DNA from 4 places in the Deinococcus maricopensis DSM 21211 genome. Region 1 is predicted to be linked to each of the others. Evidence: riboswitches for the same ligand, from Rfam matches in the RefSeq annotation. Region 1 holds a riboswitch; each other region holds the start of a gene.
What was found. Region 1 has a riboswitch for cyclic di-GMP ahead of DEIMA_RS10965 (hypothetical protein). Riboswitches for the same ligand answer to the same signal wherever they lie in the genome.
Positions count from the first base shown of each region.

Region 2: linked by a shared signal. The riboswitch ahead of DEIMA_RS09405 (S8 family peptidase) and the one ahead of DEIMA_RS10965 (hypothetical protein) in region 1 are both predicted to bind cyclic di-GMP.
Region 3: linked by a shared signal. The riboswitch ahead of DEIMA_RS01360 (hypothetical protein) and the one ahead of DEIMA_RS10965 (hypothetical protein) in region 1 are both predicted to bind cyclic di-GMP.
Region 4: linked by a shared signal. The riboswitch ahead of DEIMA_RS01795 (glycoside hydrolase family 16 protein) and the one ahead of DEIMA_RS10965 (hypothetical protein) in region 1 are both predicted to bind cyclic di-GMP.

Region 1 is NC_014958.1:2,349,984-2,357,438, forward strand. It holds gene DEIMA_RS10960 (valine--tRNA ligase) at 1-2,258, shown strand, start outside; cyclic di-GMP riboswitch class II at 2,385-2,468, shown strand; gene DEIMA_RS10965 (hypothetical protein) at 2,712-3,200, shown strand; gene DEIMA_RS10970 (CARDB domain-containing protein) at 3,219-4,025, shown strand; gene DEIMA_RS10975 (carboxypeptidase-like regulatory domain-containing protein) at 4,086-6,515, shown strand; gene rapZ (RNase adapter RapZ) at 6,582-7,455, shown strand, end outside.
Region 2 is NC_014958.1:2,007,443-2,014,897, forward strand. It holds gene DEIMA_RS09400 (EAL domain-containing protein) at 1-1,137, opposite strand, end outside; gene DEIMA_RS09405 (S8 family peptidase) at 1,192-2,265, opposite strand; cyclic di-GMP riboswitch class II at 2,306-2,390, opposite strand; gene uvrC (excinuclease ABC subunit UvrC) at 2,539-4,389, shown strand; gene DEIMA_RS09415 (DUF4142 domain-containing protein) at 4,443-4,967, opposite strand; gene DEIMA_RS09420 (oxidoreductase) at 5,666-6,079, shown strand; gene DEIMA_RS18255 (hypothetical protein) at 6,163-6,324, opposite strand; gene DEIMA_RS16935 (diacylglycerol/lipid kinase family protein) at 6,364-7,281, opposite strand; gene pepF (oligoendopeptidase F) at 7,376-7,455, opposite strand, start outside.
Region 3 is NC_014958.1:312,390-319,844, forward strand. It holds gene DEIMA_RS01350 (MFS transporter) at 67-1,404, opposite strand; gene DEIMA_RS01355 (response regulator) at 1,622-2,047, opposite strand; cyclic di-GMP riboswitch class II at 2,309-2,393, shown strand; gene DEIMA_RS01360 (hypothetical protein) at 2,446-2,949, shown strand; gene DEIMA_RS01365 (hypothetical protein) at 3,035-3,832, shown strand; gene DEIMA_RS01370 (carboxypeptidase-like regulatory domain-containing protein) at 3,840-6,317, shown strand; gene DEIMA_RS01375 (potassium transporter TrkG) at 6,323-6,706, opposite strand; gene rsgA (ribosome small subunit-dependent GTPase A) at 6,862-7,455, opposite strand, start outside.
Region 4 is NC_014958.1:415,885-423,339, forward strand. It holds gene DEIMA_RS01775 (PAS domain S-box protein) at 1-184, opposite strand, end outside; gene DEIMA_RS16650 (GGDEF domain-containing response regulator) at 181-1,572, opposite strand; gene DEIMA_RS01785 (glycoside hydrolase family 26 protein) at 1,776-2,672, opposite strand; gene DEIMA_RS01790 (glycosyltransferase family 2 protein) at 2,669-3,856, opposite strand; gene DEIMA_RS01795 (glycoside hydrolase family 16 protein) at 3,997-4,746, opposite strand; cyclic di-GMP riboswitch class I at 4,760-4,835, opposite strand; gene DEIMA_RS01800 (polysaccharide deacetylase family protein) at 5,043-6,683, opposite strand; gene DEIMA_RS01805 (family 16 glycosylhydrolase) at 6,900-7,455, opposite strand, start outside.

The sequences.
Region 1 (7,455 bases):
GCGGGACGATCCTGAATCAGCTGCAGCGCCTCGGCGTGAGCGCCGACTGGACGCGCGAGCGCTTCACGATGGATGAGGGCCTGTCGCGCGCCGTGCGGCACGAGTTCGTGCGCCTGTACCACGAGGGCCTCGCGTACCGCGGCGAACGCATGGTGAACTGGGACCCGGCCAGCCAGACGACGCTCAGCGACCTCGAAATCGACCGCGAGGTCCGCAAGGGCAAGATGACCACCCTCCGGTACGCCCTGGAGGACCAGACGCTCGCGGCGAGCAACGGCGAGGCCGGGGAAATCCTGATCGCCACGGTCCGCCCGGAGACGATCTTCGCGGACCAGGCCATTGCCGTACACCCCACAGACGCGCGCTTCGCGCACCTCGTCGGGCAGCGCGCCCGCATCCCCCTCACGGACCGGTTCATTCCGATCATTGCGGATGAGGCCGTCGAGATGGAGTTCGGCGTGGGCGCCCTGAAGATCACGCCCGCGCACGACCCGACCGACTTCGAGGTGGGCGAACGCCACAGCCTCTCCCGCCCCAGCGTCATCGACCTGAACGGGCACCTCACTTCGGACCTCGTGCCGGAAGCGTTCCGCGGCCTGGAGCGCTTCGACGCGCGCAAGAAGGTCATCGCGGCGCTGCACGAGGCGGGCGCCGTCGTGGAGGAGAAGGACCACCAGACGGCCATCGGCCTGTCCGAACGCACCAAGGTGCCGGTCGAGCCGATCATCAGCACCCAGTGGTTCGTGCGCATGAAGCCCATGGCGGACGCCGTCCTCGCGGGCCTGGACCGCGGCGACATGCAGCTCGTCCCGGACCGCTACACCAAAGTGAACCGCGACTGGCTGGAGAACATCCGCGACTGGAACATCAGCCGCCAGTTGTGGTGGGGGCACCGCATTCCCGCGTGGTACGACGACGCCGGAAACGTGTACGTGCCGGACCTGGAGAACCCGGACCTCGACTGCGATCAGGACCCCCGCTACGCGCACCTGAACCTGCGCCGCGACCCGGACGTGTTCGACACGTGGTTCAGCAGCAACCTGTGGCCGTTCAGCACGCTCGGCTGGCCGGACGAGGCCAGCGAGGACTACCGCAAGTTCTACCCCACGCAGGTGCTCGTCACCGGGTACGACATCCTGTTCTTCTGGGTGGCGCGCATGCAGATGGCCGCGTACCACTTCACGGGGCGCGCGCCGTTCAGCACCATCATGCTGCACGGCCTGTACCTGGACGCGAAGGGCCAGAAGATGAGCAAGAGCAAGGGCAACGGCGTGGACCCGCTGGAGCTCTTCGAGCAGTACGGCGTGGACGCCGCACGCTTCGCGTTCACGTACCTCAGCACGGGCGGGCAGGACATCAAGCACGACCCGCGCCGCTTCGAGCAGGGCCGCAACTTCGCGAACAAACTGTGGAACGCCGCGCGCTTCGCGTTCATGAACCTCGAAGGCGAGCCGGAAGCGGGCGAAGCGACCCTCGCGGACCGCTGGATTCGCAGCCGCCTGAACGACACGGTCCGCGAAGTGACCGCGCACCTCGACGCGTTCGACATCGGCGCGGCCATCCGCACGGCGTACGCCTTCACGTGGGATGAGTTCTGCGACTGGTACATCGAGGCGGCCAAACCCGCCCTGCGCGCCCGCAACGCCGCCACGCGCGCCACCCTCAAGGACGTGCTGGAAGGCATCCTGAAGCTCCTGCACCCGTTCATGCCGTTCATCACGAGCGAAATCTACGAGGCGCTGAACCACAAGCGGCAGCTCGCCGTGCACTCCTGGCCGAAACACAACCCGGACGCGTTCGACGCGGAAGCGACGCGGGCGTTCGCCGCGCTGCGCGCCACCGTGAGCGCCGCGCGCAGCCTCAAGAGCGAACTGGGCCTCAGCCCGCAGGACCGCCTGGGCGTCGTCGTGGAAGGCGAACTGCTGGGCACCATTCAGGAGAACCGCGCCGTCGTGGAAAGCATCGCGCGCGTGAACATCCAGGACGCCCTGGAGGGCCGCACGCTGAGCGCCATCGAGGCGGGCGTGACGGTGCGCGCGCCCCTGGAGGGGACCGTGGACCTCCAAGACTGGCTCGGCAAGCAGCAGAAACGTCTCGTGGAGCTGAACAAGCAGATCCAGCAGGCGCAGGGCAAACTCAGCAATGAGGGCTTCGTGGCGCGCGCGCCGCAGGACGTCATTGACGAGGAGCGGCGCCGCGTGACGGACTTCACTGCGCAGAAGGAACGACTGGAGCAGGTGCTGCAACAGTTCGCTTGAAGTAGGCGTGACGAGCGGGGCGATCAGGAGTCCTGATCGCCCCGCTCGTCTGGTCAAGCCCTGGCTGCCGCACCACAGGGCCTGCCCCGCACTTGTAAGGGTTCTGTCAGCGGAATTTCATAATCTCTTCACAGACGAGGCAAGGAAACGCGCAGTGCATCCGGGCACCTGCTGCGCGTCGAGCCAGTGGTGCGACCGACGTCCCCCGCAGTTCCGCGCGCTCGCCGCGCCTGCATGGCCGACCCCCCGCCGTCATGCAACCGAACTGCCCTCAGGTCCGGAGACACGTCGCGCACCCCTCAGACCAGGCTGCTCACACGTTCCGGCGGCTGCCCCGGGTCACACCCGGACGGCGACCAGACCGGCACCACGCTTGAGCGCCGATCCAAGCGGTCGCTGCACGACTCTCTCCGACAAGGTCCCCTCCCCTTTCCATCTTCCAGGAGCCTGCACATGCGTAAACTCATCGCGCTGACCCTCGCCGTCGCCACCCTCGCCCCCAACGCCCTCGCTGACTCGAAAAGCGACCAGACTGTGTCGTACGGCATCGCCAAGATTGCTGAAGTCGCGTTCGGAACTGAACCCATCAACTTCTCGTTCCAACTGTCGGACTTCACCGTGGGCGAGCAGGAGTCCAAGCCTAAATACGCCGCTGACACCCTGAGCGTCATGACGAACATGAAGAGCACCGTGAGCTTCAACGTGTATGACAGCACCGACACGGCCCTCAGCCTGTACGACGTGCCCGGTCTGGCCTCCCTGTTGATGGATTTCGGGACCGACTCGATGATCGCGCCGTTCAGCGTAGGCGCCAACACCCTGTCTGTGAGTGCCGGAACGTCCATGACGATGCCGTTCCAGTGGGTGGCCGTGGCGAACCTGAAGGCGCCGCAGGTCGACGCGAAGTCCTTCATCGTCCGCGCGACGATCGTCGGGCAGTAACACCGGACGGGTGATGTGATGGCGCGTCTGCGTGTCCGTTCCCTGCTGGCTCTGGCGGCGCTGCTGGGCTCCGCCGCGAGCGCCCGCGTCAGCGTCGGCAGCCCCCTGTTCGTAAGTGCGACGGCCGCGCCCGGCGAGACGATCAAGGGGACGCTGCTGCTGCAGAACACCGCGAGTACGCCCGCGCGGGCGCGCCTGTACCTCACCGACTACCGCTTCTCCCCGGAAGGCGGTCGTCAGTTCGACGCGCCCGGCAGCCACCCACGCTCCAGTGGGCCGTGGGTGAGTCTCGGGCAGGAGGTCGTGGTGGTGCCGGCGAACGGCACGCTGGAAGTGCCGTACACCATCCACGTTCCGGAGCGCGTGGCGCAGACCGGCAGCTACTGGAACCTCGTGATGGTGGAACCGGTCGACGAGAACGACGCGCTCGTCAGTGGCGCCCTACCGAGCGGTATGACCTTCAAGCAGGTCACGCGGTACGCGGTGCAGCTGCTCACGAACGTGGGCGCGGACGCCAAACCCGTGGTGGCGTTCAAGAATCCCGTCATCAACAAGTCGACCGCCGGGAAGCCCCTGCTGAACGTGACGCTGGAGAACACCGGCACGCAGTACGTGGCCCTGAACGTGTACGCCGAGGTGTACGCGGCGGGGAAGCTGGTGCGGCGCGTGGATGTGGAAGGCAGCCGCCTGTACCCGGGCACGTCGGAGCGGGAAGCTATTGAGTTGCCCCTCACGGAGGTGGGCGACTACCAGATTCTCGTGGTCGCGGACGGCGGGGAAAACAAGCTCTTCGGCGTGCGCTACAACCTGAACATCCCGAAGTGACCATGGGTGCCGATGCCGCCCGAACGACCTGAACTGACACGTCTTCGTCCGTCCCGCCAGGTGCGCCGCGCGCTCCTGGCGGCGCTGTTGTGCGCGGGGCCGGGCGCGCGCGGGCAGGCGCTGGAGGTGCGGACGTCCACGCCCGCACCTGCGCAGACGCGAGCGGTGACGGTCGGGTACGAGGTCCGCAATCCTGGCGCGGACGCGCAGGTGTTCGAGCCGACGCTGGTGCTGCCGTCAGGGTGGACGATGCTGGTGCCGCCCACCAATGAGCGCGTGGAGGGCGGTCAGGTACGTTCGGGAATGTTCGTGGTGGTGCCGTCCGGGTCGGTGCTGGCGGGGACGTACGCGGGGGTGCTGCGGGTGGCGGGCGGGCTGGAGGTGCCGTTTCCGCTGGTGGTGGCGCGTCGACCGGCACTCGGAGTCGTGGTGGCGGACGCGCCACGCGCGAGTGCCGGCGATTACGCGGCGCGGTTCATGGTGACGAACGAGGGGAACGTCGCGGAGGACGTGCGGTTCGGGGCGCTCAGCAACCTGGGAGCTCTGCTGGACGTTCAGCCGTCGACAGCGCGACTCGCGCCGGGCGCGCAGGTGGAGGTGGTGGTGCGCGTGACCCTTCCGGACGCCGTGGCGACCGAGCAGCACGCCGTGCAGTTGACCGCGAAGGGTGCGGCTACGGCGTCGGCGAGCGCGGTGACGACCGTGCCGACGCGGCGTGGCGTGTCGGGCGCGGCGACGTTGCCGGTGCGGGTGGAGGTGAGCGGGGGGACGGGGGGCGTGGATGGGCGCGTGACGGGGGCGGGGACCCTGCCGGGCGGCCTGAAGTTCCGCGTGCAGCTGGATCGCCGGACGCCGCTGGTGGCCGTGGAGGGTTCGCGGTGGGTGGGCAGCGCGGGCGTACTGGCGGTGGGGCGCGTGCCGGGGAACGCGGTGACCGTTCCGGGCGTGAAGCTCACGTACCGCGGGGATGCCTGGGCGGTGGACGGCGCGGTGGGGTGGCGCGCGGCGGAGCGGGCGGGCGTGTTGTTGGGAGTGGCTGCGCAGGCGTCCCCTGCGCCTGGGGTGCGCCTGATGGCGGACGCGCGCTGGCAGGCGGGCGCGCTTGCGTGGGCGGCGGACGCGCAGTGGGCGAGGCCGCTGCGCGGTGGGGCGTGGCAGCTTCAGGCAACCGCGTCGGGTGAGCCTTCGGGCGTGATGAATGTCCGGGCGGCGGGGCAGGTGCACGCGGCTGCGGTGGGCGCGCACGCGGAGTACGCGGCGAGCATCGAGCCGGGTGGGATGGTGTGGGACGCGCGGGTGGACGGCACCTGGACGCCGGGGGCGTGGGCGTTCGGGGTGGGAGCGCATGCGGGCACGACGCGGCTGCGGCCCTGGCCGGAGCTGGAGGTGAACGCGAGCGGCGCGTACCGCTGGGCGGGCGGTGCAGCGTTGAAGGTGGCGTCCGTGGCGCGCACGCGCTTCGGGGTGCAGCCGCCGGACGTGGAGGCGCGCGTCACATTGGACGTGCCGGGTGCGGTGCGGGTCCGGCATGAGCTGTTGTGGGCGTCCGCGTCGGGCAGCGTGGCGTATAACGCGACGGCGCAGATGAGTGCCTGGGGGGGAGCGCTGGGGGTACGGGGCGGCGTGTCGGCGTCGCCCGCGGCGGAACCGCAGGTTCGTGTGGGGGCGTCGTGGGCGGGGCCGGTGACGTCCCGACTGACGGTGAAGGCCGCGGTGGGTACGGAGCGCCTGGGGGTGGCGCCGTGGACGCTGGACGCGCAGGGTGAGTACCGGTTTACGCCGTCCAGCACGGTGGGGTTGAGTTCGTCGTTTGCGCTGGGTGGGGAGGGCGTGCGCCTGAACTCGCTGCGTGTGACGTACCGGACGTCCCTGAGCGTGCCGCTGCCGGACCGGAGCGCGGCGCGGGTGTCGGGGCGCGTTCTGGATGAGGCGGGCGCGCCGGTAGCGGGCCTGCGGGTAGTGTTGGGCGCGCGCAGCGCCGTGACGGACGCGCGTGGCGTGTACACCTTCGAGGGCGTTCCGGCGGGGACGCAGGTGATCGCGGTGGACTTGGCGGCGTTGGGGGTCGAGCGGGTGGCGTTTCCGGGCCTGGGGACGCCCTTGGTGGTGCAGCCGGGGGCCGTGGCCACGCGGGATTTCCTGGTGATGCGCGCCGCGACGATCACGGGAGTGGTGCGCGCGCCCGATGGGACGCCGGTGCGGGGGCTGCTGCTGGAGTTGACGGACGAGACCGGGAGTGTCACGCGGACCTTCTCGGGCGCGCAGGGGACGTTCGCGTTCCGTGGGCTGGTGCCGGGGCCGTATCGCCTGCGGGGTGTGCCGGAGTCGTTGGGTGGCGGGCCGTTCGATGTGACGCTGCCCTCCCCCACCCTGGAGGTGCCCTCCGGGGCGACGGTGCCCGTGGCGGTGACGGTCACGGCGGTCGAGCGGCAGATTCAGCTGCAGGACGGCGGGACGCTCACGCCGCTGACGCCCCCGACGGGACCCTGAGGTGCATGAGCGGGCCTTGACGCGGGGCGGACCTTTGCGGGCGAGCGCGCGCACTATGCTGGGCGCATGCAGTTCACCGTGCTGTCAGGCCTGAGCGGCGCCGGCAAGAGCACCGCCATGCGGGCCCTGGAAGACGCCGGCTTTTTCGTCACCGACAACCTTCCCCCGGAACTCTGGGTGGCGATGTACGACCTGAGCCGCGCGTCCGGCGCGCAGCGCGTCGCGGTCGTCACGGACGCCCGCACGCGCGAGTTCCTGCCGGCCCTGGAGGGCAGCTGGCAGCGTCTCTCGCGGCGTGAGGGCGTGCGCGTGGTGTTCCTGGAAGCGACGGATGAGGTGCTGCTGCGCCGGTACAACCTGACGCGCCGCGCGCACCCGATGGGTGAACACAGCCTGATGGCGGACTTCGACCGGGAGCGGGCGCTGCTGGCGCCGCTGCGGGCGCTCGCGGACGTCGTGATCGACACGACGGACCTGGACGCGCGGGCGTTCACGGACCGGCTGCGGGGGCTGTTCGACCTGCAGTCGAGTTTCGACCTGCGGCTGATCAGTTTCGGGTTCAAGCATGCGCCGCCGCGCGACGCGGACCTCGTGCTGGACATGCGCGGCCTCCCGAACCCGCACTATGACCCGGTGCTGCGCCCCAAGTCCGGTCTGGATGCGGACGTGGCGGCGTACGTGTTCAACGGGCCGGACAGCGAGGCGTACTACGCGCACGTGCAGGAGTTCGTGCGCGCGAGCGCAGACGCGGCGCGCCGCGGCGGGCGGCACAGTTACAGCGTCGCCATCGGCTGCACGGGCGGGCAGCACCGCAGTGTGGCCGTGGCGGAGCGGCTGTGCCGGGACCTGCATGACCTGGGGGCGCGCGTGATTGCGCACCGGGACGTGCAGCGCGGCGAGGACGACGCGGCGATGCCGGTGGCGCCCCGGGAAGGCGTGT
Region 2 (7,455 bases), 340 kb from region 1:
GGTGAGGGCGTCGTACAGCGCCTGACGTTCGAGTTCCACGAGGCGTTCGCGCGTTTCACGCTCGGCCTTCTCTTTCGCTTCGCGTTCCGCGTCGTACTTGCGGCGCTGCGCGTCGAGGTCCTGGCGGGCGCGTTCCAGTTCGTACTGCGTGGTGAGTTGACGCGTCTGACGGTCCGCTTCGGCGCGCAGGACGTCCGCTTCGGCGGTGTGCGCGCGGCGCGCGACGGTGTACGCGCGCGCGTGCGCGCCCTCCTGGGCGTGCGCGGTGGCGAGCAGGTCGAGGAGTTTCGCGCGGGTGCGGTGCCGTCCGGCGTCCTCGGCGAGGATGATGGCGTCTTCCAGCGCGGCGCGCGCCTCGGCGGGCGCGCCGCGCTTCAGGTGCGCCTGCGCCTGACTGGTGATGATGGCGAGCTGCGCGTCGAGGTCCTCGCCGGCGCGGGCGAGCGGCAGGGCGCGGTCGTACGCGCGCAGGGCCTCGTCGGTGTCGCCCTCGTCGGCGTGCAGCTGGCCGAGCATGTGTAGGGCCGCGCCGGCGGGGGCGCTGCGGTCCCCGGCGAGGGCGAGGGCGCGGTCCAGCAGGCGCCGCGCGTGGTGGTAGCGGCCGTGCTTGCGCTGGAAGTCGCCGTAGTTCATGGAGAAGATCATTTCGCCGTCCGCGTGCCCGTTGGCGCGCGCGAGGTCGAGGGCCTGGCGGTAGTGCGCCTCGGCCGGTTCGGGCTGCTGGAGTTCCTCGTACACGCGGGCGAGGTTCGCGGCGACGTTGCTGGCGCGCACCGGGTCGTCGTGGCCCTGCAGGGTGGTGGACGCCGCGAGCAGGTGCTCGAGGGCGGTGTTGTAGTTGCCGAGGTCGGTGTAGAGCGCGCCGAGGTTGCACAGCACGGCGGCCTGCCCGGCGGCGTTGCCGACCTGGCGGTGCAGGTCGTGCGCCTCGCGGAGGCGCACGAGGGCGGCGTGACTGTCGCCGCGCGCGTGCTCGAGGCCGGCGAGGCCGTTGAGGGCATCCGCGAGCAGACGGCCGTCGCGGGCGTCGCGGGCGAGGGCGGCGGCCTGCTCGAACAGCAGCGTGGCGCGTTCGTCGTCCACGCCGCGGTACGAACGCGCTTGCTGCAGGATGTGCGGAATGGACGGGGAGGTCATCGGGCCCTTTCGGCGGAGGCGCGCCCGGCGGGCGCGCGCCGCGCCGGGGTCCGGTCAGTGCAGGTTGGAGAGCAGGGTGGCGGCGTCGAGCAGGCCGTCCCGGGTGGCGTCCTTGAGTTCGTCGGCGAGGTCGGCGGGGCGCGCGCCCTGCCCGAGCGCCAGTGCGAGCGTACCACTCACGAGCGGCGCGCTGAAGCTGGTGCCGGTGGCGTGCACGGCGCGCCCGTCCGGGTACGCGGCGGTGAGGGCCACGCCGGGGGCGTTCACTTCGCTGCCGCGGTTCGTCCAGGCGGTGAGGGTGCCGGCGTTGTCGGTGCCGCTGACGCTCAGCGCGCGCTCGCCGGCCGGGTCGGGCTGGGCCATCTGCACGGCAGGCGCTTCGGGGCGGGGCGCGCCGGTGTTGCCGGCGCTGCCGACGACCAGGACGCCGCGGCGGGTGACGTCCACGATGGCGGCGCGGACACCGCCGTTGGGGGCGGCGCCGCTGACGCTGAGGTTGATGATGTTCGCGCCGCGGTCGGCGGCGTCGCGGATCGCGCGGGCGACGTCCGCTTCGCTGCCGCTGCCGTCCGGGCCGATGACGCGCATGGACAGGAGTTTCGCGTCGGGCGCGACTTGCAGGACCATGCTGGCGACGGCGGTGCCGTGCCCGTACGCGGGGTCGCCGTCGCGGCCGCCTTCCGCGCCGTCGTCGAGGTCGCGGAGGTAGTCGTGGCCGCCGGTGACGCTGCCGCGCAGGACGGGGTGGTCGGCGTCGACGCCGGTGTCGATGATGGCGACGGTGACGCCGGCGCCGAGGCGGGGGGCGCGGGCCTGCGCGCGGTCCAGGCCGATCAGGCGGAAGGCGGCGGTGTTGTCGGGAGCGGGTTGGAAGGTGCCGTCGCTCCACATGCGCTGCCCATCGCTCCACATGCGCTGGCCGTCGCTCCACATGCGGAAGCTGTCACTCCACATGCGCTGGCCGTCGCTCCAGATGCGCTGGCCGTTGGTGGTGCTGGCGGCGCTGAGGTGCGCGCCGGCGGTGGGTTGGAAGGCCGCGCCGTACAGGGTGCCGTCGGCGGGCGTGGTGGGTTGACTGCACGCGGCCAGGCTGACCGCGAGCGTCAGGAACAGAATCGTCTGGCGCACGTCTTTCTCCTTGTCTGGTCTGCCGCGCGGGGGCGGGCAGGGAACCAATAGTCGGTCGCACCACTGGCTCTGCGCGTCCCAGGTGCCCGAGTACGGGAGCGCGCGTCGCAGCCTCTACCAGTCAGACTGAGTGTCTGTGCTGATGCGCCCAGCATGACAAAAACCTCACGCGCGCACCATGAAAAATCCCGCGCTTGAGCGGGGCACGGTTCGTGAGGGGGAATGTTGTGTCTTCTAACCGTCATCGTTACGTTCTGGGCGTACACTGAAGCAATGCAGTTCGAGGAATTGCCAGTCCTGCCCACGCAGAGCGGCGTCTACATCTTCCGCAGCGTCAGCGGCACGCCGATCTATATCGGCAAAGCCAAGAACCTGCGTGCACGCGTCACGCAGCACTTCAAGGCCGGCGGGAAGAGTGGCAAATTCACCCGCGAGGCCGCCAGCCTGGAATTCATCACGGCGCGCAACGAGGTGGAAGCGCTCGTCCTCGAAGCGAACCTCATCAAACAGCATCGCCCGCACTACAACGTGCTGCTCAAGGACGACAAGCACTACCCGTTCCTGAAGCTCACCAGTGAGGAATTCCCGATGCTGATCGTCACGCGGCGCGTCCTGAAGGACGGCGGCAGCTACTACGGCCCGTACCCGGACGCGTCCGCCGTGCGCCGCGTGAAGAACCTCGTCGACACCATGTTCCCGCTGCGCAAGAACAGCGGCATCCCCCTCCAGAAAAAACCCCGCCCGTGCCTGAACTTCCACATGGGCCGCTGCCTCGGCCCGTGCGTGGACGCCGCCGACCGCGCCGAGTACGCCCGCGCCGTCGACGACGTCAAGGCCCTCCTGGAAGGCCGCGCGGGCAGCGTCGTCACGGGCCTCAAGGAGCGCATGCGCGACGCCGCGCTGAAACAGGACTTCGAACTCGCCGCGCGCCTCCGCGACCGCGTGCAGGCCGTCGAGAAGCTGTTCGGCACCGAGCAGCACGCGTTCGTGTCCGACGAAACCGACCTGGACTTCCTGGGCCTCGCCGTCGCCGGCGAGTACGCGATGGTGCAGCTGTTCCGCATGCGCGGTGGCCGCGTCGTCGGCCGCGACAAACGCTTCCTCACGAACGCCGGCGACAGCGAACGTGGCGAGGTGCTCGGCGCGTTCGTGCAGGACTACTACACGCAGGCCACGCACGTTCCGCCGCTCGTGCTGATTCCCGAGGAGTTCGAGGACGCCGCCCTGTGGAGCGAATTCCTCTCGCAGAAAGCCGGACGCAAGGTGGAGTTGCGCACGCCGCACCGCGGCGACAAGGTGGACCTGATCGAGATGGCGCAGCGCAACGCACAGAACGGCCTGGAATCCGAGATGCTGCTGCTCGAGAAGCGCGGCGACCACCCGGGCCTGGAAGCCCTGAAGGAAGTGCTGGCCCTGCCGGAACGCCCGTGGCGCATCGAAGGGTACGACAACAGCAACCTGTTCGGCACGAACATCGTGTCCGGCATGGTGGTGTTCGAAGGCGGACGCGCCCGCAAAGGCGAGCACCGCCGCTTCAAGGTGCGCGGCCTTGACCACCCCGACGACTACGCCGCCATGCGGCAGACCGTGCACCGCCGCTTCAGCGGCAGCCTTTCCGACAAACTCCCCCTCCCGGACCTGATCCTGATCGACGGTGGGCGCGGGCAGGTGAACGCCGCCCTCGACGCGCTGCGCGAACTGAACCTGCACATTCCCCTGGTGGGCCTCGCGAAACGCGAGGAGCGCATCGTGCTGCCCAGCATCTACGGCGCGCAGTGGTGGTTGGACACCGGCACGGAAGTCGGCCGGAACCGCGAGCTGCTGCTGCCGGAAACGCACCCGGCGCTGCGCACCCTGATCGGCGTGCGCGACGAGGTGCACCACTACGCCATCACGTACCACCGCAAACTCCGCGGCGAAGGGATGCTGCGCAGCGTCTTCGACGACCTGCCCGGCATCGGTCAGAAACGCCAGGACGCGCTGCTGGAACACTTCAGCAGCCTGGAGGACCTCGCGAGCGCCAGCGTCGAGGACATCGCGCGCGTGCCCGGCATGAACGCCCGCGCCGCGCAGGCCGTCAAGGCGTTCCTGCAGGCTCGCGAACAGAACAGCGCGCCCGCCTGAGCCCCCACACAGGAACGGCCCGGAGCTGGCCGGGCCGTTCCTGTGACTGCCCTTCAGGGCGTGGCGGGGGCCGCCGTCGCGCCCGGCAGGGTGCGCGCGTGCTCCAGGTGCTGCTGGATGATCGGCACCTGCGCCTGCGCGTACGCGCGCACGTCCGCGTCCTTGCCGGCGGTCAGTTCGTTCTGCTGCACGCTGAGGTTCAGCTGGTGGCTGACAACCTGCTCCTGCGCGTACGCCGCGTCGAACGCCGCGCCGGTCAGGCCGGACAGCGACGTCACTTTCAACTGCAGTTCCGGCGGCAGCTGCGTGGGGAGCGGCACACCGCGCGCCGCCGCCAGGGCCGTGAGCTGGTTCTGCGCGGTCGTGTGATCCGCGATCATCTGCTGCGCGAAAGCGCGCACCGCGTCCGAGGTGGAGTTCTTGAGCGCCACTTGCGACGACTGAATCTCAAACAGGTTCCCACCCGCCGCCGCCTGCATGTACAGGCCGTCCACCGTCGTGGCGTTCGGAGCCATCATCATGGGCGCGCAGGCGGCGAGGGTCAACGGGGCCAACAGGAACAACGCATGTTTCTTCATGGAACCTCCGGAGTGTCGGCGGGGCGCGGGTTTCTCGGCAGCCACGTCTCGCGTTCCAGCTTGCCCACGCCATTCGGACGTTAAGTAGGAAACGCGTGAACGCCCCTGGGGTTCCCCTCATGCCACGCTCTGAGGCCCAGCTGATGCCCTTAGGGCTGCTGTGACCCACCTCACATGCGCCACCCACGCGCGGTGCGGTCCGTGACCTGCGTGCGGAGCGTCGGTGGACACCCTTCTTGAGGGACGCGAGCATCGCCGCACGTCCGGTGGGGGCTGCGGTGCGCTGCGCCCGTGGTGCGGCGCGGAGTGGAGTGTCTAGTGCGACGGACCAGCAGAGCCGCCCCGCCTGAACGTGCTGCAGCATGCTGAGGAGCATCCCGAGGCGCTGCGCGCGCAATCGGAAGTCCGAACGCTGATCATGCGGGTTCACCGTCAGGTTCGTCAGCGGCAGCAGGCCGCTGCGGCGCGCGAACAACCTGCAGACGTCGGTATTCCGTCTGCAGGCAGCGCCAGACTGAGCATCATCACGTCGCGCCTGGCGCGGACCTCCTCTGGATGCAGGCGGGAACGCCCGACGTACAGGCATTCCCGCTTGGTCTGCTTGACGTGGATGAGCGGCAGGTGGGCCTGCGGGCGCGCAACAGCTGGACGGCGCGACTGGCGGACGTGGACACCGCGAGTTGTTGGAGATGCAGCTGGTGTACACCACCATGCCGCGCATGCTGTGCATTCAGCTGAAGCCGTTGCTGCGTTGGCCATTCGAGCGGCGATTCATCGTGAATGTGGGCGTCCTGGAAAGAGCCGCTCGCGCGGGCGCAGCACACCGACCAGACCCGCATACGAACAGGACCAAGGCGGCGCTGAATAGGCGGACACGCACCAGCGGCGCGGATTACGCCCGCGAGGGCATCTCCATGACCCGTATGGATACGGGCTTCACCCACGAGAATCCGCGTGCTGTTGCGGAGCGGATGGCCGCGGCGGAGTGCACCCCGCCGCTGGACGTGGATGATGGGGCGGCCAGGGTATACGACCCGGTCGTGCGCGGCCTGAATGAACCGGGTGTACCGACGTTCGGGGCGTTCCTGAAGGATGAGGAGCCATGCTCATAGCGACGCTGCAACCCCGGCGCTGAACGACGGGACCGGCAGCGCCGGAGCGGGCCTGACCCCGGCGCTGCCGGTACGGTGTGTATTCAGCTGTGGCCGGGGTCGCTGTCGTCGGTGGGTCGCCCGTGGGTGCCGGAGTCGCCGTCCTGCTGCTGGTCGTCAGAGACCGGGGTTTCGTCGCGGGTGCCTTCGTCGTTCGGTTGGCCCTGGGGGGTGTGGGCGTCGGGCGTGGTGTCCTGGTCGGTCATGTGGGGCCTCCTGCGCTGCCGGGCGGGCGAGCGGTGCCCTCACCTTCGGGGGTTGCGGGCGCGGATCGTTGTGAATGGGATGAACGGCCCTTGAGGGTGAGGGTCAGCGGCCACGACGCGCAGGGCACGGGCGCGCACCTCGACGTGCAGGGCGGGCGCGCTGAGCAGGTCCCCGTCGATGTTTGCGGTGAGGGGCGCGCCGTCGTGCGCGCGCAGGTGCAGCGTGCGGAACCGCTGGACGCGCAGCGCGCGGGTGTCACCGAACCACCAGCGCAGGCCGTGCAGGAGCAGGCCGAGGGGTGTGCGCCCGCGGACGCTCACGAGGACGAGCTGGCCGTCCTCGTAGTCCGCGCCGGGAATGCGGAGGCGGCGCGCGACGTCGTCGGCGTTCGCGAGGATGAGTTGCGCGGTGTGGAGGCGCAGGGGGCGTCCGTCGAGGGTGAGGTCGTACGTGCGGGGGCGTTCGCGGACCAGGGCGGGCAGGCCGACGAGCGGATACGCGAGCAGCCCCAGGCGGCGTTTGATGCCGCCCCGGAGGGCGCGGGCGACACCGCTGCTGACGCCGAGCGTGACGCTGTTCAGGAAGGCGCGGCCCTGCACGATGCCCACGTCGATGTCGCGGGTGCGGCCCTGCACGATGGCGCGGGCGAGGGCGCGCGGATGGCGGGGCACATGGAGGTTACGCGCGAAGGTGTTGCCGGTGCCGAGCGGCAGGACGGCGAGGGCGATGCCTGTGCCGGTGAGGGCGGTGGCGACGAGGCCGAGCGTGCCGTCTCCGCCGGCCGCGGCGATGACGCGCGCGCCGCGGCCGGCGGCGTGCGCGGCGAGGTCGTCAAGTTGGTCGTCGCGGGTGGCGGTGGTGAGGGTGGGGTGCAGGCCCGCGCGGAGGAACGCGTGGAGGTACGCGTGGACGCGCGTGGCGCGGCGCGCGGCGGGGTTCAGCAGGACGGGCAGCATCACTCCGGAATACGCGGCGGGCGCCACGGTCGTTGCGTGCCGCAGCGGAGGGGACGCCCGGGTTCGGGCGTCCCCTCCGCTGCGCGGGGCGACTTCAGGCGTTCTGGGTGTGGTTGCGGGCGGCGACGAGTTCTTCGAGGCGGCGGACGTACCCGTCGAGCACGGCGAAGGTCC
Region 3 (7,455 bases), 1.5 Mb from region 1:
GCCCGCAAAAGAGAGCCCGCCGGAATCCCGGCGGGCCTGAGCGTCAATGGCGCCCCGCGTGGACGCTCAGCGCCGCAACCGCGCGGCAGCGACCCAGGTGAGCAGCGACCCGATAATCAGGGCCGCGAACGCCCCCAGAAACGCATGCGGCAGCGGCGTGACGCGCGCGATCAGCGCGCCCGCGAGGCCCGCGCTGATCGCGCTCATCAGCACCTCGATGTTCGCGAGCTGCCCGCTGAGCGTGCCCGCCTGACGGTCATCGACGCTCGACAGCGCCAGCAGGCTGTTGCTGTTGTACCCGACCCCCATGCCCAGGCCCGACAGCAGCCACCCCACGTACGCGGCGCTCACCGGGAGCGGGCCGAGCACGCCGAGCGTCGTGATGACGAGCGCGACCGTCACGAGACCCATGCCGGCGCGAATGCGCAGTGGACGGCTCGGCGCGCCGAACCGCGCCTCCAGCCGGGACTGCACGAGCGACCCCAGCGACCACGTCACGCCCCCGACGCTCAGCAGCCACCCGGCCTGCGTGAGCGTCAGGCCGCGCAGCTCATGCAGCGCGAGCGGCAGGGTGGCGTTCGCGCCGAGCACCGCGAACGCCGCGAACCCGCGCACCATCAGCGCCGCCGGCAGGCCCGGCGCGAACCGCCACAGCCCACGCGGGAACAGGTGCCGCGTGGCGACCAGCACGCCGACCGCGCCGAGTGCCAGGAGCGCCCATGCGTACGCGCCGGGCGTGCGCAGGCCCTCGATGAGCGCGCCCGCGCCCACCACGAGGAGCAGCGCCATGCCCACCCCCGCACCGCTCGCCCCCCGGTCCGCGTCCGGCACCGTCCCACGCAGCGGCAGGACGCACAGCGGCCCGACCAGCAGCATGACGGGCGCGAGCCCCCAAAACACCGCGCGCCACGTCAGGGTGTCCGCCAGGAGGCTCGCGAGGAGCGGCCCCACCAGGGCCGGCAGCAGCCACGCGCTCGACACGGCCGCGAGCATCCGCGCGCGCGCCTGCTCGGGGTACCGCGCGCGAATCACCGCGAACGGCAGGGCGCCCAGCCCCCCCGCGCCGAGGCCCTGCACAGCGCGGCCCAGCACGAACACCGCCATGCTGGGCGCGAACCCTGCGACGACCAGTCCGGCGGTGAACACCAGCACGCCCGCACCCGCCGCGACCGCCGGCCCGCGCCGATCCGTGAGCGTCCCCGAGATGACGGCCCCGAACAGGCTGGTGAGCAGGAACGCGCCGGACGCCCAGCCGTACAACGCGAGCCCGTGCAAGTCGTCGGCGACGCGTGGCAGGACGGTGGCGACCGCCATGGACTCGAACGCGACCGCCACGATGGTCAGCAGCAACCCGACGGTCAGGGTGCGGGGCGGCGCAGAGGTGGACGAAGGCAGTGCGGTCACGCGCTTATGCTGCCACGCGCACGGTCACGGCGGGACGCCGAAGGCTACGGGAACCTCACGCTGCTCCTGGAGAACAGCCCGGCCGAGGCCCACACCCGCGACGCGTCGGGCGCGGCGGCGCCTCTGCCCCGACGCTCAGGCCACCCATCGCGGGCGTGGCCCCCACAAGCGCCACACCAGTGGGAGGCTACGCCTCCGACAGCCTCCAGCCGGGCACTCAGACGCTGGCGAGGGCGCGGGGCAGCGTGACGGTGTGGCACCAGTACGTGCAGAGGTGCCGGACGAACATGGTGAGTTCCTCGGGCGTGCTGGGCTTCACGGCGTACGCGTTCGCCTGCAGGTCATAGGCCCGCTGAATATCCGCAGGCTCCTCCGACGCGGCGAACACGATGACCGGCATCAGGCGCCACAGTGGGTGCGTCTTGAGGTGCTCGAGCACTTCGAAACCGTCGAAACCGGGCACGTTGAGGTTCAGCAGAATCAAGTGGGGCGCCTCGCCCGGCATGGCATGCTGGCGGATGTACGCCAGCGCCTCGGCCCCATCAGGAACGGCGTCCATGCTCACGGCAATGCCTGACTGATTAAACGCCTCCTGAAGAAGCGCAACGTCGGCAGGATGGTCCTCGATCACGAGGACACGCATGGGGCTGTGCACCCCTTCATTGTTGCACAGCCGATCATCATCACCGCCAAACGAGGGTCGGTGTCCCCCACCTGGGGGCAACGCCTGGCCCGCACGCCAGAAATGCCCAAAACCACACACGCGGGCGCGAATTCAGCGGCCTCCCTGGGTGCGTGGAAGGGCCTGATTTCGGTTTTTCGTGGCCAGCACACCGGCGGGCGTTCTGTCAGGTTTTTGTAGGAGCCGCCCGGTAAACTTAACTCAGTTCTGCTCAGACAACCTCTGGCGAACAGATGCAAAGATCCTCGTCCCGTAATTCGGGCACCTCAGGCGAGGGGAGCAAGTGGTGCGACCGGCTCTTCGTTTCCAGTCTTCTTTCCAGGAATGCCGCCTTTATGGCGAGCATCAAGGGGTTTCTCATGCGTAAATTCACCACGGTTCTGACGGCACTGGTTCTGGCTTCCTGCACGGGCGCGCTCGCCGCCGCCACCGGCACCAGCTCGGTCACCGCGATCAACAGCGCCAGCGACGAACTGAGCGTCAACGGCAACATGAATGTCAACTTCACGAACGGTGACTTCGGCGTGACGTACAAGAATGCGGGATTTTCGACGCTCACGTACAGCACCCACGACAACAGCAGTACCGGAAACCGCCTCATCACTGTGGGCCTTGCGGTTAACGACGCTTCGGCACTTCCGGAGGGCGTCACCCTTAAACTGACCCCTACCGTACCCGATGGCAACGGCGTTGGCACCCCGGTCAATTTCAGCGGCAGCAACGGCACCGCGGTCTCGCTGATCACGGACATCCCGCAGTTCCTCGCAGGCGCTACGGCGAACGTCGCCTACTCGATGGCCGCCACCAAAGGCTTCAACAACTTCAGCGGCACGCTGACGTACACCATCGGCCTGAGCTTCTAAGCCACGTTATCTTCCCGTCCGTCCCGGACGTTCATTCCCGCACAGGTGAGGCACGCCTCGCCTGTGCGCCCTGTTGAGGTGAGCCATGCGTAACGCCCTTCGGTTCGTTCTGCCCGCCCTGCTGCTGACCCTGCCGTGCGCCGCGCGCGCGCAGGTGCAGGTGGCGGGCGCGCTCGTTCAGGAATACACGGTCACGCCCGGCCAGAACACGCTGGAAGGCGTACTGACGCTCAGCAACGCGGGCGACGCGCCCGAACGGGTGAGCGTGACCCTCAGTGATGTCCGTTCCGACCCGCAGGCGGGCGTGGTGTACCCGAAGGCGGGGACGCTGCCGCGCAGCGTCGCGGCGTGGGTGGAGTTGCCGGGCAGCGCCGTGACGGTGCCGGCGCACGGGAAACTGGCGGTGCCGTACCGCGTGAAGGTCCCGCAGAACGTCGGCCCTGGGACGTACTGGAGTGCATTCCTCGTGCGGCCCGCGACCACGTCTGCCGCGCCGGTGGCGGGCGCGGGCGGGTCGGTGCGGTTGCAGCAGGTGACGCAGTACGCCGTGCAGGTCGTCGTGAACGTGCCGGGCGGTGCGGTGCACCTGAAGTTCCTGAACCCGGCGCTGGCGCGCGCTGCGGGTGGGGCCGTGCTGAACGTCGACCTCACGAACACCGGGGAGCGGCTGTCGACGCCAGTGACGCGCGCGGAGGTGTACGACGCGTCAGGCGCGCTCGTGCTGAAACTGGCCGGGCGTGAACGGCGCGTGTTTCCCGGCCTGAGCGTGCGCGAGACATACCAGATCAGCGGCCTGAAGCCCGGGCGGTACCAGGTGCTGGTGATCGCGGATGACGGGAACAATGACGTGGTGGGCGCGCGGTACAACATCACGGTGGAGTGAGGTGCGGGTGCGCCTCCTGACCCTGAGTGGCCTGCTGCTGATGTCCGGCGCGGGCGCTCTTGGCGTGCACGCGCCCGCGGCGCCCGTGAGTGCGGACGCGCGGGTGCCGGTAACAGTGCCAGTCACGCTCACGAACGCGGCGGACGCGCCGGACACGGACGCGCTGACGCTCAGCCTTCCGGACGGGTGGCGGTTGCTGGCGGGCGAGACGACGTTCAGGCTCGCGCCGCACGAGTCGCACGTGGAGCTGCTGACGCTGCTGCCGCCGTCGACGCTGCCAGCGGGGGACGCGCAGGTGCTGGTTCGTACGCGGGACGCCGCCGCGACGCTGCGCTTCACGGTGGCGCCCACCCGCCGGGTCCGCGCCGTGACGACGACCGCGCCGACGTTCGACGTGCGCGGCGCGTATGACGTGCAGTGGCGCGTCACGAACGGCGGGAACGTCACCGAGGCGTTGCAGTTCGCGGCGCGCGCGGACGTGGACGCGGACGTGCAGGTGACGCCGGCGGCGGCCACCCTGAGGGCCGGAGAGACGCTGGAGGTGCGCGCGCACGTGACGCCGCGTCACGTGGTGCGCCTGCAGGATGCCGGGGTGCGCTTGGAGGTGCGGGCGGACGGCCTGGCCCCGGCGCGCGCGACGGCGACGACCACGCTCATCCCGACGGTAACGCCGCTGGATCAGCAGTATCACGTGTTCCCGTTGACCCTCACGGTCGGTGGGGCGCTGGGCACGTCGGGCTCCGCGGCGGACTTCACGTTGCATGGGCGGGGCGCGCCGGTGCAGGGCGACCCGGGCACCCTGGACGTGCTGGCGACCCGGCAGGGGTTCACGGTGACGTACGTCCGCCCGGAGATGACGTGGGCGGCCGGGCAGGTGACGGGCGGCGCGGCGCCGCTCGATACGGTGAGCGCCGTGGGCGTGAAGGCCGCGCTGCACCGCGCGGCGCTGGACGTGGAGGGCCTGGCGGGTCTCACGGCGCGCGGGGAGGCGGCGGCGGCGCTGAGCGCGACGCTGCCGTTCGCGCAGGGGAACGTGCAGTTCGGCGTGTCGCGCGTGGGCGAACGTACCGTGGTGGGCGGCGGCGGGCGGTGGGCCGGGCAGGCGGACGGCTGGGCCGCGCAGCTGGAGGCGGGCGCGGCCGTGAACGTCACGGGCGGCGGGGCGACCGTGCGCGCGAACGGCCGCGTGAGCGTCGGGGCGACGGAGTTCACGGGGGCGTTCGCGCGCACCACGCCCGGCTGGCGAGACACGCCGCGGACGACCCAGAGCGCCGCGCTGAGCGTGAGCGGGAAGGTCGGCGACGCCTTCACGTACACCGTGGGGGGCGCCGTGAGTGGCGAGACGTGGCAGCGGTACAACGTGCGCGCCGCGGCGACGCTCAAGCAGCCGTTCGGGACGTTGGGCGCGCAGATGCAGGCGACGAACACCACGCGGTCCGTGACGGGCACGCTCACGCAGAAAGCGTTCGGCTGGCCGCTCACGCACCGGGTGAACTGGACGGCAGACTTGGGGACGGGCGCGACGAGCGCGCAGTACGCGCTGAGCACGCAGGTGCGGGCGGGCGGGCAGCTGCTGCAGCCGTCCGTGGGGTTGGGGTTGCAGTCCGGGACGCTCACGTGGTCGGCGGGCGTGAACGGCAGCGCGGCGCTCGCGCCGGGCACGCTGCTGACGTATCAGGTGGCGAGTGCGAACGTGGCGCGCGGGGACGTGAACGCGAGCGTGAATGTCACGCGGGCCCTGAGCGGTACGCAGTCCCTCGCGGTGGCGGGCACGGTCGCGCGCGCGGACGGGCGTTGGGCGGCGGGCGTGCGGGTCAGCACGACGCTCAGCATGGACGTGCCGGTGCATGCGCGGCGGGACGTGGCGCGCGTGGAGGGCCGCGTGACCGACGCGACCGGCGCGGGCCGCGCGAACCTGATCGTGCGCGCGGGCGGCCTGGCGGCCATCACGGACGCGGCGGGCCGCTTCGTGTTCCCGGCGGTGCCGGCGGGGGACGTGACGGTCACGGTCCTGTCGTCGGACGGGCCGGGTGACGTTGCGTTCATGCCGGCGCTGCCGCTGACGCTGCACGTCCGTGCTGGGGAGACGCGCACGCTGGAGGTGCGCGCCGTGACGCTCGCGCGCGTGAGCGGGCAGGTGACGCTGGTGGTCCCGTCGGAGGACACGTTGCGCGCGGGTGGCCTGATGCCGGAGGTGCCGCGCCTGGCGGACCTGGTGCTGCAGCTGAACGGCGCGGACGGCACGGTGCGGACGGTCAGCCCGAATGCCGACGGTACGTTCGTGTTCCCTGGGGTCACGCCGGGAGCGTATACGGTAACGTTCGCGGCGGCGACGGCGGCGCGCCTCGCGGCGCACGACGTGACCCTGCCGGCACCGTTGACGGTCGCGGCGGGCGCGCAGGTGGACGCGCCGGTCCGCGTGCAGCTGCGACCGCGCGTGGTGCGGTTCGAGGATGCCGAGGACCTGACGCCTACGACGCCCTGAGGGGCTCAGCCGACCATCAGGCTGGCTTTCTCCGGGTGGCGGACGCGCGCGGTGTGGCGGTGCGCGAACGCGAGCAGCCGCGGTAGGAACCCGACGCGGCCCAGGAACATCAACGTCGTCACGACGACCAGCCCGGCCGGGCTGAGGCGCGGCGTGCTGTTGACGCTGAAGCCTGCCGTACCGAACGCAGACACGGCCTTGAACACCAGGGGCAACGGCGGCAGGGCGGGGTCGGTGATGAGCAGTACGAGGCTGCCAAGCGCGACGACCACGAGGGCCAGCATGAGGACCATCACGGCCCGCTGGAGCGTGACGAGCGCCACGCGCCACCCAAACACAGTGGTGGTCTTGATGCCGCCGATGAAGGTGGGGTGGGTGCCCACGAACATCAGCAGATCAGTACGAGCAGGCCGAACGGATTGAAGACGGGGGCGACATTCACGATGCTCAGGCCGGTGCGTGACGGGCGCCCACAGCAGCGTCCCTGCCAGCACTGCCGCGAGGCGCGTGCTGCACGGGTCGGCGCCACTTCAGCGGGACGGCGTCAGCGGCGCCGGGCGCGGCGGGTGGTCTGCTGCTCCCGGTACGCGTCCAGGCGGTCCGGGTCGAGGCGGCCCGCACGCACGGCAGCCTGGACGGCACAGCCCGGCTCGGTGGTGTGCGTGCACTTGCGGAAGCGGCACTGGGCGGCGAGCGCCTCAATCTCCTCGAACGCGGCGAGGTTCGGGTCCCACACGGCAATCTCGCGCAGGCCCGGGTTGTCGATGAGCAGCCCGCCGCCCGGCACGACGTACAGCGTGCGGGAGGTGGTCGTGTGCCGCCCCTGACGGTCGGCCGCGCGGACCTCGCCGGTGAGGGCGGCGTCGCGGCCCAGAAGGGCGTTCGTGAGCGTGGACTTGCCGACGCCGGACGAGCCGATCAGGGCCACGGTCACGCCCGGACGCAGGTACGCGCGCAGGGCGTCCTGACCGCCGGGGGCGTCCGCGCGGATGGCGTGCACGGGCACGTCCTCCGACACGGCGCGGGCCGCCTCGAGGAACGGCAGGACGTCCGGCACGAGGTCGGTTTTGTTCAGGAGGATGACGGGTTGCGCGCCGCTCGCCCGCACGGCTGTGACGTACCGCCCAAGGCGCGGCGG
Region 4 (7,455 bases), 1.6 Mb from region 1:
CGTCCGGGTGGACGTGGTCGTCCCAGAAGTTCGGTGTCTGCCACTGCGCGGCGGTGTACCCGAGGAGCGTCTCGACCTTGTCGCTCACGAAGGTGTTCTGACGCGTGGCCGGGTCCGCTTCCCAGACGACGCCGTCCACGAGTTGCAGCAGGGCCCGGAGGTGCTCCGCGTCACTGAGGATCATGGGGCGTCCGGGGCCTCCTGCGCGACCGGCGCGGTGGCGGGCGCGACGACGGTGCGGTTCCGGCCACCCCGTTTGGCCTCGTACAGCGCGAGGTCCGCGCGGCCCAGCAGGTCGCTGGCCGCGTCGCCGTGCGGCGGCCCGCCGGGCATGGGGATCAGGGTGGCGAGGCCGATGCTGGCGGTCACGCGGATCGCTTCGCCCTGCCACGTCAGGTGGGTGTTGTGCACGGCCGCGCGCAGGCGTTCCGCCATGACGAGCGCGCCGGCGCTGTCGGTGTGCGGCAGGAGCGCCACGAGTTCCTCGCCGCCGTACCGCCCGATCAGGTCGCTGGCGCGCGCCTGCGCGCGCAGCTCCTGCCCGAGGGCGCGCAGCAGTTCATCGCCGGCGAGGTGCCCGTACGTGTCGTTCACGCGCTTGAAATGGTCGATGTCGACAATCAGGACGCTGGTGGGGTGCCCGTAGCGGCGGGCGAGCGCGAGCGCGTCGTCAAGGCGCGTGAGCCACGAGCGTTTGTTCGCGAGGCCGGTCAGGTCGTCGATGGTGGCGAGTTCGTACAGGCGGACGTTCTCGATGGCGACGGCGGCCTGCGTGGCGAAGATCTCCAGCAGGTGCAGGTCCGGGCTGGGGTCGGGGGTGAGGTCCAGCAGCACCACACCGATCATGCGTTCGCCTACGCGGAGCGGCAGCGCCGTGAACGGCGCGAGGGTCGGCTGTCCGCTCGCGGCGGCGTCGAGGACGGCGCTGCGTTCATCGTCGGTGAGGGCGTGCCAGTGGCTGCGCTCGAAACGGCCCGTGGCAATGCGGATACGGAAGTCCTTCTGGTCCGGGGTGGCCACGAAGCCGCTGCCCTTCCCGACCGGCTCGTGCTCGGGAATGGTGGCGAGCCACGCGCTCGTGAAGCCCAGGATGCCCTGCAGCTGCAGCAGGATGCCGCGCAGCAGGTCCTCCAAGGGTTGCAGGCGGTGCAGTTCGGGCGTGACCTTCAGGATGTAGCTCAGGCCGTCGCGGGACGCGTGCAGCGCGTTCACGTGGCGGTAGGTCTTGAGGGCCGCGTCGACCCACACGAGCAGCTTGTCGGGGCCCTCGCTCTTGTCGTGGTACCCCTGAATGTCGAGTTCGCGCAGCATGTCGCGCGGGGGCCGCTCCGACGCGTACCCGGTCTGCAGGACGATCTGCAGCTTCTGGTTGAAGGTGCGGACCTCCCGGACGACGTCCTGGCCGGTCATGCCGGGCATGAAGTAGTCGAGCAGCATCAGGTGCACGTCGTGCTGACGGCAGAGGTCCACAGCGGTCTGGCCATTCTCGGCGCTGAGGACCGTGTGCCCGTTGCCTTCCAGAAGGCGCACGATGGTCTGCCGCAGCACATCGTCGTCGTCGACGACCAGCACGGTATGCCCGGACGGCGGAACGCTCTGGCGAAGCCTAGCCAAGGCCGTGCGTGCGCGTGCCCGGCGCGTGGGGGAAGGCGTGGGCGGGGGGACAGGGTCTCACGGTCCCCTGATGATAGAGGGGGTACTTTACAGAGTAAATCGGATTTTTAATACTCGGTTCCCATCCTTCTCACCGCACGCGGCGCCCGGTCCTCGCGTGCTCACCGCCGAACGCAGGATTTGAAGGCGTCCAGCGCCGCCTGACTCGTTGAGAGGCGCCAATCGACGTTCTGGTCCCGGATGTGAAACCAGAACAGCCGCTTCACCTGCGGGTACTTCGGCAGGGTGCGGCACAGGTCCCGAATCCACCCGGCCTTGCTGCCGCCCCGCTCGGCGCTCGACACCTCCCCCAGCTGAATGGGTTTGCGCGTGAGGGCCGCCACCGCGCGAATGGACGGCGCGAACGTCTGCTCGAAGGTCAGCCAGCGGTTCCACGGGTTGGTCGTGCCCCAGTTGTAACCGTCCAGGCCGACCTCGTCGACGTACGCGTCACCGGGGTACAGCGCCCGGTACGACGCGCGCGCCGTGGGGTAAAGGATGTTCGGCGTCCACACCCACCGGACGTTCGCGCGCTCCTGCCGGAACACGTCGTGCAGGTGACGCCACGCGCGCACGAAGTCCTGCGGGGTGTTCTTCTGGCCCAGCTGGTACGCGCCCCAGTCGCCGTTCATTTCCGGCGCGAACGTGATGCTGACGGGCCGACCGAGCGTGCGGACGGCGCGGGCGAACGCGCGCACGTACGCGTCGTGCTCGCCGGCGGCGATGCTGCGGTACGGCACGCCCACGTACGCGCCGCCCCTGAGGATGCGCGGTTGCCACGACACCTCGAGCGCGCGGCGTTCGCGCGTGAGCGCGCGCGCGTACGGCAGGTCGAACGGCTCGCGCCAGTCCTGGAACCAGCGCACGGCCGTGAAGGTGCAGCCGAGTTTACGTTCGAGCGCGCCGAGCGTTCGGCCGTCGCGGGGGATGGTGACGCCGAACACCCCACACGGCGCGGCGCCAGCTGTGGTGAAGCTGACGCCGGCGAGCAGCAGGGCCGCGAGGGGGGTCCGCCTCAAGCGCGGCTCCCCTCGAGCTGCACCCCGTGGCGCTTGAGTTTGTCCCAGTGGACGACGGAGCCGCGCAGGTAACGGTACAGGGTCACAGCGATCACCATCGCACCAAACGCGCGGATGAACAAGCGTTGTGGCCACACCAGCGCGAGGTTCTGCCAGCGGTCCCGTCCGAGCAGCACCGCGAGGGACGTCGCGGCGAGTTCCGCGCCGAGCGTGGTGAGCAGCGGCTCGAGCCAGCTGAGGGCGGCGCCCGCGCTGAGAATGAACGCGACGAGCGTGAAGTCGAGCAGTGGGGCGAGCAGGCCGCCGCCGATGCCGAACAGCAGGACGTACGGCAGGCCGAGCAGGCCGAGCGTGCCGGCGCGGCGGCGGAACATCAGGTGGCGGTGCTTGCCGAGCACCTGCCACGTGCCGAACATCCAGCGCAGGCGCTGACGCCACAGGTCGTGCAGGTCGGCGGGCGGCTCGGTGTAGCTGCACGCGCGCGGCTCGAAGTGCACGCGGTAGCCGCGCGCGGCGATCTGAATGGTCAGGTCCATGTCCTCGGTGACCGTGTCGGTGCTGTAGCCGCCCACGTCGCGCAGCAGGGCCGTGCGGAACGCGCCGGCCGCGCCGGGCACGACCGTGATGGCGCCCAGCAGCTGCTGGGCACGCTTGTCGAGGTGCTGCCCGACCAGGTACTCCAGCGCCTGGAAGGTGGTGAGCCAGCTGCGGCGTCCGGCGACGCGGACGTCGCCGGACACGGCGCCCACGCGGGGGTCCTTGAAGTGCGCGGCGAGCGCGGCCAGCGCGCCGGGCGCGAGGACGGAATCGGCATCGACGGACACCGCGACGGGGTACTGGATGTGCGGCATGGCGGTGTTGAGGGCGGCAGCCTTGCCGGCGTTGCTCTGCTGGATGAGTTTGACGCGGCGGTCCCGGTGGGCGATGCGGGCCACGATGGCGGCGGTGTTGTCGCTGCTGCCGTCGTCGACGACGATGACCTGCAGACGTTTGATGCGTTGCGCGAGGACGGATTCGATGGTGCGCTCGATGCCGACTTCCTCGTTATACGCGGCGATCAGGACGCTGACGGCGCCGTTGCGGGGGAGGGCGCGTGGGGCAGTGCGGGCATGGCAGCAGGCGAGGGCGGCGGTTAGCAGCATGCGCACGAGGAAAAGCACGGCAATGAGGGCGATCCAGACCATGCGTTTTAGGAGAGCGCGTGGGCGGGCGCGGCTCATGCGCGCCACATTCACTCACGTTACTAATTTGCGGATTTTTCCTCAATTTTTCACATACATGTGAAAAATCCTACATCCCATGAGCAGGGTCTCAAGTGCCGCCCTCAAAGCGCAGGCGTGAACTTCACGTAATCGACGAGCATGTACAGCCGCCCGCTCTGCACCGCCCCGCCCCATCCGGGATCGTTCGTCGGCCAGACATTCAGGATCAGGTGCGCAGCGTCCTGCGGAACCGTCTTCCGCGTCAGGAACTGCTCCCGGCCATCCACGAAAAACCGCAGCGACCCAGGCGTCCACTCCCACGCGTACGTATGGAACTGCGCCGCGAGCGAACCACCGGCCGCGCCTTTCGCCAGCTTCCAGTCCTTGTCCTGCCGTCCACGCCACGCCGTGAAGTTCGCGTCCGCGATGCGGTGCCCCTCGATCTCCACGTCGATCTCCGTGCGGCTGTCGTCGTAGTAACTGAACGCCGCGCTGATGTTCCCCGCGTGCGCCTGCCCCGCCCGCTTCGCGGACGCGCTGTCACTGGCGGCCCGCATGCGCACCTCGTACCGGCCGTACCCGTAGCGCTCCTTCGTGCTGAGCTCGGCAGCGCGCGCGCACCAGCCGCTCCCACAACGGTCCACGTTCATCTCGAGCACGAGGTTGCCGGCGCCGTCCGCGTACGCGAGCGCCGGATCAAAACGACCAGCGAGCCCACGGCCCTGCCAGAAGCCGTTCCAGTCCGACGCGGCCCACCGGGCGCGGTCCAGCTGCTCAAACTGATCTGTCCAGCCCGCCGCCTGCGTGGGGTTGGCGCGTGAGGTACCGGCGAGCGGCAGCAGGGCCAGGACAGCGAGGATGATTCGGCGCACGGAGCGTCTCCCTTTCGGTAGCCCGGCCGACCGCGTGGGTCCCGTTGGCTTTGCGTCACCGCCTTGCGACGGGGTTGCCTGTTCGTGTGGATGCCTGTGGTCCGAAAACTACCCTCAACATAAAGGAAAACTTCAGGCTCTCCAAGGGGAAAACTCACACGCACGCCAAGGAACCCTTCGCCTTGGTGTGCGCGACCCACAGCTCTCCACCCCACGCGCCGGAACGCTGACCGTGGGATTCACCGAAACGACAAGGAGCGGCCCCGGAAGAACCGGGGCCGCTCTGAACGCTGCGCCTACCTGAGGCCGAGACGCGCCAGGGCGTCTGCCGCCGTCACGATGGGCACGCCCTGCTCGCGCAGGTAATCGATGGTCTGCGCCAGGTACTGCTGCTGCTGCTCATCATGCTGCTCGCGGTTGCCGGGGTGCAGCATGAACACCAGCCACCCGCGGCGGGCCACAGCGTCGTCGATGGCGGCGCGGTACGCGGCCATGGTGTTCTGCCCGGCGTCCGTCCAGGACCCGAACGCGACGCGGCGAATCTGGTAGTTCGTGTCGAGTGGCGTGTCATTCACGCCGCCACGGTCGATGAATGCCGTGCGGTACGTCTGGCAGACCTTTTCCCGCACGGTCGCGTTCTGACTGCCATACGGGTACACGAAGGTGTTCACCGTGAACCCCTGCTCCTCCAGGTCCTGCCTGGACCCCTGAATTTCCGCGTCGAGATCCGCGTCGCTGAGCGTCACGAGGTCGGGGTGCGTGCGGGTGTGGCTGGCGATTTCCCACCCGGCGCGCTGCAGGTCCCGCACCTGCTCGGGCGTGGCGAAGTACGGGTCGCCGGACAGCATGTTGCGGCTCTCGATGGCGGCGGTCGCCACGACGCCCTTCTGCCTGAACAGGGGCAGCAGGCGCGAGTGGTCCGCGGCCGTGCCGTCATCACTGAGGAACGTGACGAGGGGCCCGGCAGCGTTCAGCCGCCGCAGGCTGTTCGGGCTGACCCCCTGCACGCAGCTGCTGAGTGGGCCTTCCTGATCGAGCAGGTACGTGGGGTGGTCGCCGGTTGTGAGACGGAGGTTCGGGAGGCGCACCGTCGTGAACCCCCTGGGGGCGGTGGCCGCGTCCGGGCCGATGTACGCGATCTCGCGGGCGCCGCTGAGACGCGCACGCAGGGCCACGCTGTCGTTGCTTTCGCCAACGTTGCGGGTGACGCGGCGGGCGCCGCCGGTGCTGAGCAGCAGGCTCATGTTGAACTTCTGCGGGGCGTTCCCGGCGAGCAGCGGGAGTTTCGTGGCGAGGACCAGCGTGCCCGTTTCGCCGGGGCGCAGCACCTGGCTGCCGTCGCGCGGGTTGATGACCGTGAACCCGTACTCGAGGACGTCATCGCCGGCCGCGAGGGTGCCGCTGGCTTTGGCGCTGTTTTCCAGACGCTGCGCTTCAGCCGCCGCGAGGCCCTGGAAGGCGTAGCTGCTGAGGACGTTCAGGTGGTCGCCCGGGCGGATGTTCTGCGCGACGCGCTCGTTCAGGTACGGTCGGCCCTGCGCGTCCTGCAGGCGCGTGATGGCCGTGCCGCCGATACTGCCGTTCGCCTTGCTGTAGGCGACCATGGTGAGGTTCGTCAGGGTGGTCGCTGACGTGTTCGTGACCTCGAACACGCCCCACAGGTACCGGCGGTTGCTGCGCTCATCGTCGTACGTGCCGGTACCGGCCGTGCGGACGCGCACCGCGCCGGTGGGGGCCGCCGGGTCGAGGGCGACGCTGGCGGCGAGCTGACGCGCACCGACGGGGCCACCCAGCGGGTTACTGAAAGTCGCGTTGAACGTGCCGAGTTGCGTGAGGGTCTCGGGGGTGTCCGGTGTGGTGGGACGGACAGGAGCGGTCGTACAGGCGCTCAGCAGCGCCGTAAGGGTGATAAGGAGCGGGCGACAAGGTACGTGCATGGGGGTTCTCCGGGGCGTGTGAATGTCGCGGCGCCCAGGGCGTGTGGACGCTCGCTGGAGGCCGCTCAGGGGACGCACGCATGTTAAAGACCTCACACTTTGAACGTTCGCACGCCGAACTCATGGTTCGTTCATCCTTGATCCGTGAACCAATGAAGGCCACCCGTTGCCGTGTGACCCTCTGGGAATCCGCCTGAACCTGTCGGGCAACTGCCCTTACTGCACCGCGCCGCTGGCACTCACCGTGTATGTCGGCGTGCCGGAGGCCCACACCACCCGCACGAAGTACGTGGCATTCGGCTGCACCCGCACCGTCACCGACTCGGCGTTCGCTTTTCCGCGCGCGCTGCGGCCCAGCAGCGTCCGCCCATCAGCGGCGTACACCTCCAGGTCGCTGTTCGTGGCCGTCGTGAGTTTCACGGTGGCCGAGCCGCCCGCGCCATTCGCGCGCAGCGCGTACCAGTCCTGCGTGTCACTGGCGCTCACCGCGCCCGTCGCGGGCACGCCAGCGCGGAGGGTCGTGGCGCCCTGCGCCGTATCGTCTGTGAGCGCGGGCGTCCCGTCCACGACGGACGGCGTGAAGCTCACGTAATCCACCAGCAGGTATTTCGTGCCCGGCGTGGCCATCCCGCCCCACCCTGCCGAGTTGGTGGGCCAGAGGTTCAGCATCAGGTTCGCGGCGGCCTGCGGGACGTTCACGGTCGTGCTGCGCTTCAGCGTGCCGTCCAGGTAGAAATTCACCGCGGTGGGCGTCCAGTCCCAGCGGTAGGTA